Regions from separate parts of the Roseateles sp. GW821-FHT09B06 genome, predicted to be linked through region 2. Evidence: predicted binding sites of a transcription regulator. Region 2 holds the regulator's gene; each other region holds the start of a gene.
The links. Region 2 encodes sigma-54, which starts transcription at its own class of promoters, with help from an activator protein. Its sites were predicted from a motif close to TGGCANGNAANCTGCTTT; they were not measured.
Positions count from the first base shown of each region.

Region 1: a site for sigma-54 is predicted at 2,182-2,199, ahead of glnA (type I glutamate--ammonia ligase). Genes of this name have one in related genera too.
Region 3: a site for sigma-54 is predicted at 2,480-2,497, ahead of AC07OQ_RS18865 (ANTAR domain-containing response regulator). Genes of this name have one in related genera too.
Region 4: a site for sigma-54 is predicted at 1,777-1,794, ahead of AC07OQ_RS09855 (urease subunit gamma). Genes of this name have one in related genera too.

Region 1 covers NZ_JBWKPM010000005.1:150,521-154,728, reverse strand. Annotated here, with positions in the region: gene AC07OQ_RS06705 (sterol desaturase family protein) at 1-285, shown strand, start outside; gene AC07OQ_RS06700 (EI24 domain-containing protein) at 343-1,239, shown strand; gene AC07OQ_RS06695 (competence/damage-inducible protein A) at 1,236-2,036, shown strand; gene glnA (type I glutamate--ammonia ligase) at 2,279-3,694, shown strand; gene AC07OQ_RS06685 (hypothetical protein) at 3,809-4,208, shown strand, end outside.
Region 2 covers NZ_JBWKPM010000040.1:3,121-7,328, reverse strand. Annotated here, with positions in the region: gene lptB (LPS export ABC transporter ATP-binding protein) at 1-731, shown strand, start outside; gene AC07OQ_RS22780 (RNA polymerase factor sigma-54) at 819-2,333, shown strand; gene AC07OQ_RS22775 (THUMP domain-containing class I SAM-dependent RNA methyltransferase) at 2,381-3,640, shown strand; gene AC07OQ_RS22770 (16S rRNA (uracil(1498)-N(3))-methyltransferase) at 3,645-4,208, opposite strand, start outside.
Region 3 covers NZ_JBWKPM010000025.1:19,801-24,008, forward strand. Annotated here, with positions in the region: gene icmF (fused isobutyryl-CoA mutase/GTPase IcmF) at 1-2,360, opposite strand, end outside; gene AC07OQ_RS18865 (ANTAR domain-containing response regulator) at 2,523-3,143, shown strand; gene AC07OQ_RS18870 (CmpA/NrtA family ABC transporter substrate-binding protein) at 3,409-4,208, shown strand, end outside.
Region 4 covers NZ_JBWKPM010000008.1:158,753-162,960, forward strand. Annotated here, with positions in the region: gene ureC (urease subunit alpha) at 1-407, opposite strand, end outside; gene AC07OQ_RS09845 (urease subunit beta) at 496-807, opposite strand; gene AC07OQ_RS09850 (HupE/UreJ family protein) at 804-1,376, opposite strand; gene AC07OQ_RS09855 (urease subunit gamma) at 1,396-1,698, opposite strand; gene AC07OQ_RS09860 (hybrid sensor histidine kinase/response regulator) at 1,826-4,208, shown strand, end outside.

The sequences.
Region 1 (4,208 bases), on a different contig from region 2:
TTCGGGCCGCTGCTGGAGCGCGTGCTGGTGAGCCCGCGCTTCCACCGCCGCCACCATTCGATCGGCATCGGCCATGAGTCGGGCGGCCGCGGCACGCTGGGCGGGCACAACTTCGCCGTGCTGTTCCCGGTCTGGGACCTGCTGTTCGGCACCGCCGACTTCCAGCTGCGCTACGAGCCGACCGGCATCCGCGACCAGCTGGCCGAGGAGGGCGCGCGCGACTACGGCCGCGGCTTCTGGCGCCAGCAATGGCTGGGCCTGCGCCGCCTGGTCGGCCTGCGCTGAGTCCCGCCGTGCCACCGGGTATGCTGGCGGGACGCTGAAGTCCACGAGAGGGAGACGATGGTCAACACCATGGGCCGCATGGCCGACGCCTGCTGGCGTGCCGCCGCCTATTGCCTGCATCCGCGCGTCATCGGCCTGTCGCTGCTGCCGCTGTTGATCGCCGCCGGGCTGACCGTCGGTCTGGCCTATTTCTTCTGGGAGACGGCGGTGGACGGCGTGCGCGCCACCCTGGAATCCTGGCTGCTGGTGGAGAGCCTGCTGCGCTGGCTGGACAGCATGGGCGCTGCGGGCTTCCGCAGCGTGATGGCGCCGCTGCTGGTGGTCGCGATGGCCGTGCCGGTGGTGCTGGTGCTGGCCCTGGTGCTGGTGGCCTGGCTGATGACGCCGTCCTGCGTCGCGCTGGTGAGCGAGCGGCGTTTCCCGGCCATGGAGCGCAAGCACGGTGGTAACTGGTGGCAGGGCCTGCTGTGGTCGCTGCTCTGTGCGGCCGGAGCGCTGCTGGCGCTGTTCCTCAGCATGCCGTTCTGGCTGATCCCGCCGCTGGTGCTGGTGCTGCCGCCGCTGATCTGGGGCTGGCTGTCCTACCGCGTCTTCGCCTTCGACGTGCTCGCCGAGCATGCCTCGGCCGCGGAACGCAAGCAGCTGATGCGCGAGCACCGCCTGCCGCTGCTCACCATGGGCGTGATCACCGGCTACCTGGGTGCCGCGCCCTCGCTGATCTGGGCCTTCAGCATGCTGGCCGTGGTGCTGGCGCCGCTGCTGGTGCTGCTGACGGTCTGGCTCTACACCCTGGTGTTCGCCTTCTCCTCGCTGTGGTTCGCCCACTATGCGCTGACCGCGCTGGCCGAGCTGCGCGCCGCGCGGTCGGCCGCGGCCCCGCCCGCGGAGATGCCCTGGGTCGAGGAGGTGGCAACACCCGATCTGCTGCCACCGCTGCATGGAGGTCCGCCATGAACATCGGCCTGATCGTCGTCGGCGACGAAATCCTCTCCGGCAAGCGCCAGGACAAGCACCTGGCCAAGTTCATCGAACTGCTGGGCGAGCGCGGCCTGGCCCTGTCATGGGCCGAGTATGTGGGTGACGACCGCGAACGCCTGACCGCCGCGCTGGCGCGTGCCTTCGCCAGCGGCGATCTGGTGCTGAGCTGCGGCGGCATCGGCGCCACGCCGGACGACCATACCCGCCAGGCCGCCGCCGCGGCACTGGGGCGGCCGCTGGCGCTGCACCCGGAGGCGCGCGAGCTGATCTGGCAGCGCATCCGCCAGATGGCGGCGGAGCAGGGCGCCAGTGCCGACCCCGAGCATCCCGACACCCTGCGCCGCCTGCAGATGGGCGAGTTCCCCGAGGGCGCGGCCATCATCCCCAACCCCTACAACAGGATCCCGGGCTTCTCGGTCGGCACGGTCTACTTCGTGCCCGGCTTCCCGGTGATGGCGCATCCGATGATGGCCTGGGTGCTGGACCAGCGGCACCCCGAGCTGCGGCGCGGCGCGCTGCGCGAGCGCTCGCTGATCCTGACTGGCGCGATGGAGGCGACGCTGACGCCGCTGATGGAGCGCATCGAGGCGGAGTTCCCCGGGGTCAAGGTATTCAGCCTGCCCAGCGTCGACCATCCGCAATGGGGCCGGCATATCGAGCTGGGCGTCAAGGCCGGGCCGGAACTGGAGGCCCGCCTGCTGGCCGCCTACGAGGCCCTGAAACTCGGCCTCACCCATTTTGGTGCGGATGTAAGAACCGAATTGGTGCGCTAGACTGCACCGATGGAGTGCACCGATGCTGTGGCTGCCCCATCGCCCCTCTCTGTGAGCGGGCGCTGGGCGCACCAACAGCGCCAAGTGCGCGACATACCAGCCATGCACCGCCCTGGAGCCGGCAGGCCCGGAATGAGGCGATGGCTGGCACGCAAACTGCTTTCCTTTGCACGACGCTTTCGGGCGCTCACTGAATTCGCAAAGACATTCACACCCCGTCCCAATCCCGCTAGGAGTAATTGATGGCCAAGACCGTCGCCGACGTGATGCAAATGGTGAAGGACAACGAAGTCAAGTTCGTTGATTTCCGCTTCACCGACACCCGTGGCAAGGAGCAGCATGTTTCCGTGCCCGTGTCCCATTTCGACGAGGACAAGTTCGCCTCGGGCCACGCCTTCGACGGCTCGTCCATCGCCGGCTGGAAGGGCATCGAAGCCTCCGACATGCTGCTGATGCCGGACCCGAACACGGCCAATATCGACCCCTTCTTCGAAGAGCCGACCCTGATCCTGTCCTGCGACGTGATCGACCCGGCCGACGGCAAGGCCTATGAGCGCGATCCGCGCTCGCTGGCCAAGCGTGCCGAGGCCTACCTGAAGAGCAGCGGCCTGGGCGACACCGCCTACTTCGGTCCCGAGCCCGAGTTCTTCATCTTCGACTCGGTGCGCTGGAACGTCGACATGTCCGGCTGCTTCGTCAAGATCGAGTCGGAAGAGGCCGCCTGGAACACCGGCAAGGAATACGAGCACGGCAACCACGGCTACCGTCCCACCGTCAAGGGCGGCTACTTCCCCGTGCCCCCGGTCGACTCCGGCCAGGACATGCGTTCGGAGATGTGCCTGATCCTGGAATCGCTGGGCATCCCGGTCGAGGTGCATCACCACGAAGTGGCGAACGCCGGCCAGATGGAAATCGGCACCAAGTTCAGCTCGCTGGTGCAGCGCGCCGACTGGCTGCAGCTGCAGAAGTACGTGATCCAGAACGTGGCCCATGCCTATGGCAAGACCGCCACCTTCATGCCCAAGCCCATCGTCGGCGACAACGGCAGCGGCATGCACGTGCACCAGTCCGTCTGGAAGGACGGCAAGAACCTGTTCGCCGGTGACGGCTATGCCGGTCTGAGCGAGTTCGCGCTGTACTACATCGGCGGCATCATCAAGCATGCCCGCGCGCTGAACGCGATCACCAACCCCGGCACGAACTCCTACAAGCGTCTGGTGCCCGGCTTCGAGGCCCCGGTGAAGCTGGCCTACTCGGCCAAGAACCGCTCGGCCTCGATCCGCATCCCCTATGTGGCGAACCCCAAGGGCCGCCGCATCGAGGCGCGTTTCCCCGATCCTTCGGCCAACCCCTATCTGGCCTTCGCGGCCCTGCTGATGGCCGGTCTGGACGGTGTCGAGAACAAGATCCATCCGGGCGAGGCCGCCACCAAGGACCTGTACCACCTGCCGCCGGAAGAAGACGCGAAGATCCCGACCGTCTGCCACAGCCTGGACCAGGCCCTGGAATACCTGGACAAGGACCGTGCATTCCTCACGAAGGGCGGCGTGTTCACCGACGCTTACATCGATGCGTACATCGATCTGAAGATGCAGGAAGTGCAGCGCTTCCGCATGACCACCCACCCGGTGGAATTCGATATGTACTACGCACTGTGATGCCCATGGGCGGCGAGCGTGCATCCCACGCCACGCTGCCCGGGCCGGCGCGCAAGGGACGGCTCGGGCCGTCCCTTGTCATTTGCGGCGTGCCGCTTGCGCCACAATCACCCCATGCCAAACCGTCACGCCCTGTTTCTGCTGCTCGCCCTGGCGGGGGCGGCCGCCCATGCGCAGGTCTACCGCTGCCCCGGGCCGCCGGTGCTCTACACCGATGCGCTGACGCCCAAGGAGGCGCAGGACAAGGGCTGCCGCACGATCGAGGGCACGCCGATCACGGTGCTGCAGTCGGGGCGTCCGCGCCCGGCCGTCTCAGCGGCCAGCGGCGCTGCAGCGAGGACGCCCGGTGATGGACGCGTCGACCCCGCGCAGCAGAAGAGCCGCGACGACGAGCGCCGCCGCGTGCTGGAGACCGAGCTGCGCGCCGGCGAGCAGCGCCTGGCCGAGCTGCAGCGCGAATACCAGGGTGGTCAGCCCGAACGGCGTGGCGACGAACGCAACTACCAGAAGTACC
Region 2 (4,208 bases):
TGGAGGCCGAGGGCCTGCAGAAGAGCTATGGCGTGCGCAAGGTGGTCAAGAACGTCCACCTCGACGTGCACAGCGGCGAGGTGGTGGGCCTGCTGGGGCCCAACGGCGCCGGCAAGACCACCAGCTTCTACATGATCGTCGGCCTGGTGCGGGCGGACGCCGGCGAGATCCGCATCGACGGCCAGTCGGTGCAGCGCCTGCCGATCCACCAGCGCTCGCGCCTGGGCCTGTCCTACCTGCCCCAGGAGGCCTCGATCTTCCGCAAGCTGACGGTGGAGGAGAACATCCGCGCCGTGCTGGAGTTGCAGCGCGACGCGCAGGGCCGCGCCTGGGACAAGGCGCAGATCAGGCAGGCGCTGGACAGCCTGCTGGGCGAGCTCTCGATCGAGAAGCTGCGCGACAGCCCGGCGCCGGCGCTGTCCGGTGGCGAGCGCCGGCGCGTCGAGATCGCGCGCGCGCTGGCCACCCAGCCGCGCTTCATCCTGCTGGACGAGCCCTTCGCCGGCGTCGACCCGATCGCGGTGCTGGAGATCCAGCGCATCATCCGCTTCCTGAAGAGCCGCGGCATCGGCGTGCTGATCACCGATCACAACGTCCGCGAGACCCTGGGCATCTGCGACCGCGCCTACATCATCAGCGAGGGCGCCGTGCTGGCCGAGGGCACGCCGCACGAGATCGTCGAGAACGCCGACGTGCGCAAGGTCTATCTGGGCGAACATTTCAGGATGTAGCCGATGAAGCCCCCACGCTCACTCCGTTCACTGCCCCCCGCGGGGGCGCAGGCCGGCCTCGGGACGGCCCTGCGCCCGGCCTAGCCGATGAAACCCTCCCTGCAGGTTCGCCTCAGCCAGCACCTGGCCCTGACCCCTCAGCTGCAGCAGTCGATCCGGCTGCTGCAGCTCTCGACCCTGGAGCTGAACCAGGAGGTCGAGCAGATGCTGGCGCAGAACCCGCTGCTGGAGACCGACGAGGAGTTCGCCGACGCTCCGCCGCCCGAGATGCCGGAGCCACGCCAGAGCAGCAGCGCCGAAGACGGCGCCGGCAGCAGCAGCACGCCCGACGCCGACGCGCCGCAGGACGAGATACGTGCCGAGGACTTCGGCACCACCGAGCGCGAGGACTGGGAGAACGGCACCGAGCGCGACGATTTCGACGGCATCCGCGAACTGCCCGGCAATGCCTCCGGCAGCGGTGGCGACGAGGACGGCGAGCGCCCGGAGCAGGAATCCCCGGGGCTGAGCCTGCAGGAGCATCTGAATCTGCAGCTGGCCGGCATGATGCTGAGCCCCGAAGACCGGGCGGCGCTGCGGGTGTTGATCGAGTCGCTCAACGAGGATGGCTATCTGGAAGACAGCCTCGAGGAACTGGCCGAAGCCCTGACGGGCCCCGAGGCCGATCCCGAGACGCGCGAGGAACTGCTGGACCGGCTGCGCTGCGCGCTGAAATGGCTGCAGAGCCTGGAGCCGGCCGGCGTGGGCGCACGCGACCTGCCCGAATGCCTGCTGCTGCAGCTGCGCGCCCGGCCGCGCAGCGAGGCCCAGGCGGTGGCCATCCTGATCTGCAAGCAGCACCTGGAACTGCTGGCCAAGCGCGACCTGAAACGCCTGATGAGCCTGACCGGCGCCGACGAGACCCTGCTGCGCGAGGCCCAGGCCCTGATCACCGGCCTGGAGCCCAAACCCGGCCGCCCTTTCGCGCATGGCCAGGCCCAGGTGGTGGTGCCGGACGTGATCGTGCAGAAGGTGGGGCGCGAGTTCCGCGTCATGCTCAATCCCGAGGTGGCCCCGAAGCTGCGCATCAACGAGCTCTACGCCCAGGCCCTGCGCGCCACGCGCGGCGGCGTCAGCAACACGCCGCTGGGCGGCCAGCTGCAGGAGGCGCGCTGGTTCATCAAGAACATCCAGCAGCGTTTCGACACCATCCTGCGCGTCTCGCAGGCCATCGTCGAGCGCCAGAAGGGCTTCTTCACGCATGGCGAGCTGGCGATGAAGCCGCTGGTGCTGCGCGAGATCGCCGACGAGCTGGGCCTGCACGAATCCACCATCTCGCGCGTGACCAATGCCAAGTACATGGCGACGCGCTTCGGCACCTTCGAGCTGAAGTATTTCTTCGGCTCCGGCCTGTCGACCGAGGCCGGCGGCAACGCCTCCAGCACCGCGGTGCGCGCGCTGATCAAGCAGTTCGTCGCCGCCGAGGACGCGGCCAAACCGCTGTCGGACAGCGCGCTGTCGAACATGCTGGAGGAGCAGGGCATCCAGGTGGCACGCCGCACCGTGGCCAAGTACCGCGAGGCGCTCAAGATCGCGCCGGCAAACTTGCGCAAAACCATGTAGCCCGGCCGACCTGGGACAATACGGGCCTGAACCCTCGCGCCCCAGCCATGTCCCAGAACGAAACCCTGCACCTGTTCCTGTCCTGCCCCAGCGGCGTCGAGCCCTGGCTGGAGGAGGAGGTGCGGGCCATCCTGCCCAAGACCCATGTCGAGGCGCTGCGCGGTGGCGTTGCGGTCAAGAGCGATGCCGACGGGGTGATGAAGCTCAATCTGGAGAGCCGCCTGGCCCAGCGCGTGCTGATCGAGCTGATCGACGGTCCCTACCGCCACGAGGACGACATCTACGCGCTGGCGCGCAAGATCGACTGGACGCGCTGGATCACCCCCGCCAACACGATACGCGTCGACGTCACCGCGCAGCGTTCGCCGCTGCAAAGCCTCAACTTCACGACCTTGCGCGTCAAGGACGCGATCTGCGATGTGCTGCGCGACGCCACCGGCGAACGCCCCAGCGTCGACACCCGCTATCCGGACCTGCCGGTGGTCATGCATGTGGGCCCCGAGTACGCGACGATCTATGTCGACAGCTCGGGCGAGCCCCTGTTCAAGCGCGGCTGGCGCGAGGACAAGGGCGACGCGCCGCTGAAGGAGACCCTGGCGGCCGCGATGCTGGCGGCGGCCGGCTGGAAGGGCACGCCCGAGAGCGGCGGCGCGCTGCACGATCCCTGCTGCGGCTCCGGCACCATCGCGGTGGAGGCCGCGCAGATCGCCTGCGGCATGGCCGCCGGCATGCAGCGCCGCTTCGCCTTCGAGCGCCAGCTGCCCTTCCAGCCGCTGCGCGCACGCTGGCAGCAGATCAAGGCCGCGGCCAAGGCGCGCGAGCATGCGCCGGCCGTGCCGATCTACTGCAGCGACGTGGCCTTCCGCATGGTCGACTTCGCGCGCCGCAATGCCGAGCGCGCCGGCGTGGCCCAGTACATCCAGTTCAACGGCGGCGACGCGCTCGAGCGGCCGGCGCCGCAACTGGCCGATGGCATGCCCGGCACCGTGATGATGAACCCGCCCTATGGCGAGCGCATCGAGGTGCGCGGCAAGGCCGCGGCCTATCGCGACGCCTCCGGCTCCGAGCAACGCGACGCCGACGACGACTTCTTCCCCCGCCTGGCCGCGCATTGGAAGCGCGCCTACACGCAGAATCCGGCCGGCTGGACCGCCTGGCTGCTGTGCCCGGACATGAAGCTGCCCAGCAAGATGCGGCTCAAGGAATCGCGCCGCATCCCGATGTGGAACGGGCCGATCGAGTGCCGCATGTTCCGCTTCGACCTGGTGGCCGGCTCGGCCCGCAAGGACAAGCCGAGCACCGACTAGGTGCCTAGCGAACCGCCGACAGCGCCAGCCACCCGAGCACCGCCAGCGGCGCCGTGTCGGCGCGCAGGATGCGCGGCCCCAGGTTCATGGCCAGGAACCCGCAGGCGCGTGCGGCCTCTTCCTCGGCCGGACCGAGCCCGCCCTCGGGACCGCTGAGCACCAGGGTCTCGTCGGCCGCCGTCTGCGCACCCAGGGGCTGGGCCGCGCTCGGGCTCAGCAGCCAGCGGCGCTGCCGGGGCGCATCGAGCGGGGCCAGGTCCTGCAGCCAGGCCGCCAGCGTGCGCACCGGCGCGATCCGCGGCACGACGGCGCGCCCGCTCTGCTCGCAGGCCGCGATGGCCACGCCCTGCCAGTGCGCGACCTTCTTGTCGGCCCGCTCGGCATTCAGGCGCAGCACCGAGCGCTCGCTCATCAGCGGCTGGATGCGGGCCACCCCCAGCTCGGTGGCCTTCTCGACCAGGCCGTCCATGCGGTCGTTCGCCGGCATCGCGAGGGCCAGCGTGACCGCCTGCGCCAGCTCGCGCCGCACCGGCTGGCGCGACTGCAGCCGCACGCGCACCTCGCTGCG
Region 3 (4,208 bases), on a different contig from region 2:
ACGAAGTATTCGGCGATGTCGCCCATCACCTTCAGCGAGAACTCGGTCGAGAAGATGCAGGTGTTCTGGCCCTGGTCCTCCTTCAGGATGTCGGCCTGCACGGTGCCGCGCACATTCGCCAGCACCCAGTCCCTGATCTTGGCGGCCTCGTCCTGCGTCGGCTCGCGGCCGTTGTCGTCCCTGAACTTCGCCAGGTTCTGATCGATCGCGGTGTTCATGAACATCGCCAGGATCGAGGGCGCGGGGCCGTTGATCGTCATCGACACGCTGGTGCTGGGGTTGCACAGGTCGAAGCCGTCGTACAGCACCTTCATGTCGTCCAAGGTCGCGATGCTGACGCCGGAGTTGCCCACCTTGCCGTAGATGTCCGGTCGCGGATCGGGGTCGGCGCCGTAGAGCGTCACCGAGTCGAAGGCGGTCGAGAGGCGCTTGGCCGGCAGGCCCTCGCTGACCAGCTTGAAGCGGCGATTGGTGCGGAAGGCATCGCCCTCGCCGGCGAACATGCGCGTCGGGTCCTCGCCCTCGCGCTTGAAGGCGAACACGCCGGCCGTGTAGGGGAACGAACCCGGCACGTTCTCCAGCAGCAGCCACTTCAAGAGTTCGCCATGGCATTCGTAGGCGGGCAGCACCACCTTGCGGATCTTGGTGCCCGACAGGCTGGTGGAGACCAGCGCGGTGCGGATCTCCTTGTCGCGGATCTTCACGACATACTCGTCGCCGGCATAGGCCTTCTGCATGTCCGGCCATTGCGCGATCAGCTTGGCGGCCACCTTGTCCTGCGCCGATTCGCGCTGCTGGGCCAGCTCGCCCAGGGCGGCGACGGCGCCGTTCTTCTCGGGGTTGGCGGCCTTGAGCATCGCGATCGAGGCACGCAGCTGCTGGGCCTCGCGGGCGATGCGGGCCTGCTCGCGGGCCTGGCGCTTGTAGCCGCGCACCGTGTCGCCGATCTCGGCCAGGTAGCGGCTGCGCGCGGCCGGCACGATCGGGGTCTGGTGGGTGCTGTGGCGGGTGTCGGCCAGCGGCAGGCGGCCTTCCTCGCCGAAGTTCAGGCCCAGCTCGGCCAGGCGCGGCTTCAGCGCCTGATACAGCGCGGTGACGCCGTCGTCGTTGAAGCGGCTGGCCATGGTGCCGAACACCGGCATCTGCTCGGGGCGCTTCGTGAACGCCTCCCTGTTGCGCTGCACCTGCTTGGCCACGTCGCGCAAGGCGTCCAGCGCGCCCTTGCGGTCGAACTTGTTGATCGCGACGAACTCGGCGAAGTCCAGCATGTCGATCTTCTCGAGCTGGCTGGCGGCGCCGAACTCCGGCGTCATCACATACATCGGCACGTCCACATGCGGCACGATGGCGGCGTCACCCTGGCCGATGCCCGAGGTCTCGACGATCACCAGATCGAAACCCGCGACCTTGGCCGCGGCGATCACATCGGGCAGGGCCTGCGAGATCTCGCTGCCGAAGTCGCGGGTTGCGAGGCTGCGCATGAAGACGCGCGGGCCTTGGTTCCAGGGGCCGATCGCGTTCATGCGGATGCGGTCGCCCAGCAGCGCGCCGCCGCTCTTGCGGCGCGAGGGGTCGATCGAGATGACGGCCACGCGCAGGGCATCGCCCTGGTCCAGGCGCAGGCGGCGGATCAGCTCGTCGGTGAGGCTCGATTTGCCCGCGCCGCCGGTGCCGGTGATGCCCAGCACCGGGGTCTGGATGTCCTTCGCGGCGGCCTGCAGCTCGGCGACCAGCGCGGCATCGATGCGCGGTTCCCGCGCACGGCTATCGCCGTCCTTGCCATTCTGGCCTTCGGCCGGAACCTGACGGTTCTCCAGCGCCGTGATCAGCTGGGCCAGTGCGCGCCAGGCGGCCTCGCCATGGCCCTGGATCGCGGCCAGCGAACTCGGCGCCTCGGCCGAGAGGTCGCGGTCGCAGCGCATCACCATCTCGCCGATCATGCCCGCGAGGCCCATGCGCTGGCCGTCCTCGGGGCTGTAGATGCGCACGCCATGCTCGTGCAGGTCGCGGATCTCGGCCGGCACGATCACGCCGCCGCCGCCGCCGAAGACCTGGATGTTCTGGCCGCCGCGCGCGCGCAGCAGTTCCACCATGTACTTGAAGTATTCGACATGGCCGCCCTGGTAGCTGCTGATCGCGATGCCCTGGGCGTCCTCCTGCAGCGCGGCGTTCACCACCTCGTCGACCGAGCGGTTGTGGCCCAGGTGGATCACCTCGGCACCCATGCCCTGCAGGATGCGCCGCATGATGTTGATCGCGGCGTCATGGCCGTCGAACAGGCTGGCGGCGGTCACGAAGCGCACCTTGTGGGTGGGGCGGTACGCGGCCAGGGCCTTGTACTCGGCGGACAGGTCGGTCATGGCTTGTCTCCATCGGCGGCGCGGGGCTCGCCGGCTGTTTGCTGGCTTGTATCAGTTACCTGGCACGGATTCTAGGGGCTGGTTGACGTTTACGTAAACGTCAATTTGCATCGGGATGGCGGCATGAATATTGCATCGCAGCAATGACCAACGGCTCACACTATGTCCCGCTCGCCCGACGCCGCCCCCGCCAATGCCCAAGGCCTGCGCATTCTGCTGATCGACGACGGCGCGCATCGCGTCCAGCTGATCCAGCAGGAACTGTCGCGCCTGGGCTGCGAGGTGGTGGGCGTGATCGATTCGGCGACCCTGATCCACGACTGCGTGCTGCGCCTCAAGCCCGACGTGGTGATCGTCGACAGCGAGTCGCCGACCCGCGACACGATGGAGAACCTGGCGCTGCTGAACAGCCAGATGCCGCGCCCGGTGGTGGTGTTCTCCGAGGACGGCGGCGACTCATCCGTGCGGCGCGCGCTGAAGGCCGGCGTCAGCGCCTATGTGGTGGCCGGCCTGCAGACCCAGCGCCTGGCGCCGGTGCTGCAGGTGGCGATCGCCCGTTTCGAGCAGGACCTGGCGCTGCGCCAGGAACTGGGCCGTGCCCAGGCCCAGCTGAGCGCGCGCAAGACGATCGAGCGCGCCAAGGGCATCCTGATGAGCGAGCAGGGCCTGGACGAGGACGCGGCCTACAAGCGCCTGCGCCGCCTGGCCATGGACCGCGGCGTGCCGCTGGCCGAGGTGGCCGAGCGCGTGATCGAGGCGCAGGACCTGCTGCGCCCTTCCTGAGGCGCGGCCCGGGCGATTGGCACCAAATTGGCGCGGTCGCCGCCAGCAAACAGTGCGAAAACCGACGAGCTCGGGCTGCAGCGGGCTGGCACGCTTTCTGCTGAATGAGGGACGAGGCCCGCAACGGCGTGGGCCTCGCTCTTCAAAGGTTCTAGGACAACGGCGTCCGATCTGCTGCACCCGCGCGCGGGTGGGGTTCGATCGCGGCGCCTTTTTTTTGTGTCTTCCGGAGGTTTTCATGCGTGCTGTGGCAAAGGAGGGGCTCATGAGCGAGGAGCGTCGCAAGCTCTTGGTAGGCGGCGCGGCGGCGGCGGCCGTGGGCGGCCTGAGTCCGCGGGTCTGGGCCGCCGGCTCGGACAAGCCGGAGAAGGAGGAGGTCAGGATCGGCTTCATCCCGCTGACCGACTGCGCCTCGGTCGTGATGGCCTCGGTGCTGGGCTTCGACAGGAAGTACGGCATCAAGATCATCCCCACCAAGGAGGCCTCCTGGGCCGGCGTGCGCGACAAGCTGGTCAATGGCGAGCTGGACATGGCCCATGTGCTCTACGGCCTGATCTACGGCGTGCACCTCGGGGTCGGCGGTCCGAAGAAGGACATGGCCGTGCTGATGACCCTGAACAACAACGGCCAGGCGATCACGCTGTCGAAGAAGCTGGCCGACAAGGGCGCGGTGGACGGCGCCTCGCTGGCCAAGGCGATGGCGGCGGAGAAGCGCGAATACACCTTCGCCCAGACCTTCCCGACCGGCACGCATGCGATGTGGCTGTACTACTGGCTGGCCAGCGTCGGCATCAATCCGATGAAGGACGCCAAGGTCATCACCGTGCCGCCGCCGCAGATGGTGGCGAACATGCGGGTCGGCAATATGGACGGCTACTGCGTCGGCGAGCCCTGGGGCCACCGCGCCATCATGGACGGCATCGGCATCACCGCGGTGACGACCCAGGACATCTGGAAGGACCATCCCGAGAAGGTGCTGGGCAGCACCGGCGAGTTCGTCAAGAAATATCCCAACACCGCGCGCGCCGTGATCATGGCCGTGCTGGAGGCCGGGCGCTGGATCGA
Region 4 (4,208 bases), on a different contig from region 2:
CCGGCCGTGACGATCAGCCCTTCGGCCGCGATCACCTCGGTGCCCGGGCCGATCACGATGTCGACGCCCGGCTGCACGTCCGGGTTGCCGGCCTTGCCGATCGCGGCAATGCGGGTGCCGCGGATGCCGATGTCGGCCTTGACGATGCCCCAGTGGTCGATGATCAGCGCATTGGTGATCACGCAATCCACCGCGTCGCCGGGACCGGGGCCGTTGATGCGCTGCGATTGGCCCATGCCGTCGCGGATCACCTTGCCGCCGCCGAATTTGACCTCTTCGCCGTAGCCGCCTGCGCGCAGGGTCAGGTCTTGCTCGACCTCGATCACCAGCGCGGTATCGGCCAGGCGCAGGCGGTCGCCCACGGTCGGCCCGAACATCTCGGCGTAGGCGCGTTTTCCGATTTTCATGTTTGCCCCTCATCGGCGGAGTACCGCCGCTGGTTCCCCGAGGGGATGCTCGCTTGCTTGGGACGGCCCGGCGCTGCGCTCGGTGCCATCACAAACTTCCCTGAACGAGGCCGCGGAAACCCCAGACCTGGCGCTCGCCGGCATAGTCCACCAGCTCGACCGTGCGCTGCTGGCCCGGCTCGAAGCGCACCGCGGTGCCGGAGGCGATGTTCAGCCGCATGCCGTGCGCGGCCTGGCGGTCGAAGCGCAGCGCGCCATTGGTCTCGGCGAAGTGGTAATGCGAGCCGACCTGGATGGGCCGGTCGCCGGCGTTCTCCACCACCAGGCTCAAGGTGCGCCGGCCTGGGTTGAGTTCATGGATGGCGCTCTCGTCGTCGATCAGCAGTTCCCCCGGGATCATGCGAGCAACCCCAGGCCCAGCAGCGCGACGCCGGCTCCCGCCGCACGCGGCAGCCACGGCGACCAGCGACGCAGTCCATGGCCCAGCGCGATGCCCAGGCCGTGCAGCAGCGCCGTGCCCAGCACCATGCCGGCCATGCCCGAACCCGCGCCGCCCAGCTCCTGGCCATGGGCCGCACCATGAAAGAGCGCGAAGCCGCCCAGCGCCAGGCTGCCGGCCGCGACCGGCAGCTGCTTGGGCGACAGCAGCAGGGCGCCGACGACCAGCAGGGAGCCGGCGATCATCGGTTCCACCGCCGGCAAGGCGATGCCGGACCGGGCCAGCAGCGCACCGGCCAGCAGCATCGTGACGAAGACCAGCGGTGCCAGCCATTGCCGGCGCGCCGAGCCGGCGCTCCAGATGCCGACGGCCAGCATCGCGGCCAGATGGTCCAGGCCGGTGAAGGGATGGCTCAGGCCCGCGGCGAAGCCGTGGTGTGCCCCGGCATCGATGCCCCCATGGGCCAGGGCCAGCCCGCTGGCGCCGCTCAGGGCCACGAGGGCCAGGACTTGCGTGGTCTTGCTCGTCATCTTGGTGCGTCGCTCCGGTTTATGCGATCGGTTGGTGCACGGTCACCAGTTTGGTGCCGTCGGGGAAGGTGGCCTCGACCTGGATCTCGGGAATCATCTCGGCGATGCCGTCCATCACGTCGGCGCGCGTCAGCACGGTCTTGCCCTCGCTCATCAGCGCGGCGACGCTCCGGCCGTCGCGCGCGCCCTCCATGATGGCGGCGCTGATCAGGGCCACGGCCTCGGGGTAGTTCAGCTTCAGGCCGCGGGCCTTGCGGCGCTCGGCCAGCAGGGCGGCCGTGAAGATCAGCAGCTTGTCTTTTTCTCGGGGCGTGAGTTCCATCTCGCTACGCTCGATTCATATTAGTCAGCCCGAGCAGCCTGCGGCTGAACGCGCGGGGTCAGTTCCATGGCGGGGGCTCTCGCAGGATCGGTGCCAAGCAAGGCACGGGTCTTGATAGGGAAAGAGCATGCCGCCGCAGCCCGCCTCCGTTCAGAGCCCCGGTGAACCCGTCCAGCGTGTCATCAAGATCCGCCGGGACTACAACGCCTGGGTGGCGCGCGAGACGCTGGAGGACTATGCGCTGCGCTTCACGCCGCATGCCTTCCGGCGCTGGTCGGCCGGCCGGGTGGCCAACACGGCCTTCGGCGCGGCCTCCTTCCTGGTGCTGGAGGCGGTGGGCGCCACCCTGCTGGTGGAATACGGCTTCGCCAACGCCTTCTGGGCGATCCTGGCCACCGGGCTGATCATTCTGCTGGCCGGCTGGCCGATCAGCGTCTATGCCGCGCGCTACGGCGTGGACATGGACCTGCTGACCCGCGGCGCCGGCTTCGGCTATATCGGTTCGACCTTGACCAGCCTGATCTACGCCAGCTTCACCTTCATCTTCTTCGCGCTGGAGGCCGCCATCATGGCCTATGCGCTGGAGCTGGCCTTCGACATCCCTCCCGCCTGGGGCTACCTGATCTGCGCCCTGGTGGTGCTGCCGCTGGTGACCCATGGCGTGACCGCGATCGCCCGGCTGCAGGTCTGGACCCAGCCGCTCTGGCTGGCGCTGCTGATCCTGCCCTATCTCTACGTGTTCGGCCGCTACCCCGAGCTGACCACGCAGATCCAGGGCTATGCCGGCGTGCATGGCACGGGTGGCGAATTCCGGCTGCCGCTGTTCGGCGCGGCGATGACGGTGGGCATCGCGCTGATCACCCAGATGGGCGAGCAGGCCGACTATCTGCGCTTCATGCCGGCCCCCGAGCCGGGCCGCAAGCGCTGGCGCTGGTGGGCCGCGGTGTTCGTCGGCGGGCCGGGCTGGGTGATCGTCGGCGTGCTGAAGATGCTGGGCGGAGCCCTGCTGGCCTATCTGGCCCTGCAGCTGATGGTGCCCGCCGAGCGCGCGGTGGACCCGAACCAGATGTACCTGGTGGCCTATGACACGGTGTTCGGCCGCCCGGGCTGGGCGGTGGCGGCCACCGCGCTGCTGGTGATCGTGTCGCAGCTGAAGATCAACGTCACCAACGCCTATGCCGGCTCGCTGGCCTGGAGCAACTTCTTCGCGCGCCTGACCCACAGCCATCCGGGCCGCGTGGTCTGGGTGGTGTTCAACACCCTGATCGCGCTGCTGCTGATGGAGATGGAGCTCATCCAGGCGCTGGACCGGGTGCTGGGCCTCTATGCCAATATCGCGATCGCCTGGATCATGACGGTGGTGGCCGATCTGGTGATCAACAAGCCGCTGGGCCTGTCGCCGCCGGGCATCGAGTTCAAGCGCGCGCATCTCTACGATGTCAACCCGGTGGGCGTCGGCGCGATGGCGATGGCCTCGCTGCTGTCGATCAGCGCGCATCTCGGGGTGTTCGGTTCCATGGCCCAGGCCTTCTCGGCGCTGATTGCGTTGGTGACGGCCATGGTCTGCTCGCCGCTGCTCGCCTGGGCCACCCGGGGCCGCTACTACATCGCCCGATGCAGCGAGCTGTCCTACCAGCGCCTGAAACAGCATTGCGTGGTCTGCGAGCGCGAATACGAGGGCGAGGACATGGCGCAATGCCCCGCCTACCGCGGCGCGATCTGCTCGCTGTGCTGCTCGCTGGACGCGCGCTGCGAGGATCTGTGCAAGCCCGATGCCCGCCTGGCCGTGCAGGCGCGCGGCCTGCTGCAGCGGCTGCTGCCCCAGCGTCTCTGGCCGCTGCTGGACAGCGGGCTGATCCAGTACCTCGGGCTGATGGCCCTGGTGCTGCCGGTGCTGCTGCTGCTGTTCGGCCTGCTCTACCAGCATGAGCTGAGCCGGCTCGGCGCCGCGGCCGGCGCCGCCCTGGCTCCGCATCTGCGCGCCTCCTATGCCAAGGCCCTGGTGGCGCTGCTGCTGCTGTCGGGCGTGATCGGCTGGTGGCTGGTGCTGACGCACAAGAGCCGCCAGGTGGCGCAGGAGGAGTCGCGCCGCCAGAGCCAGGCCCTGCACGAGGAGATCGAGTCGCACCGCCGCACCGACGCCCAGCTGCAGCAGGCCAAGGTCGTGGCCGAGGCCGCCAACGAGGCCAAGACCCGCTACATCACCAGCATCAGCCACGAACTGCGCACGCCGCTGAACTCGATCCTCGGCTATGCCCAGATCCTCGACGAGGACGAGCGCATGCCGGCACACCGCCGCCAGGCCGTCACGGTGATACGCCGCGGCGGCGAGCATCTGCTGTCGCTGATCGAGGGCAGCCTGGACCTGGCCCGCATCGAGGCCGGCCGTTTCAAGCTGGAGCCCGGGCCCTGGGCCTTCGGCGAGGCGATCGAGGACCTGGTGCGCCTGCTGTCCCTGCAGGCCCGGGCCAAGGGCCTGGAATTCGTCTATGCGGCGCCGGCCGGCCTGC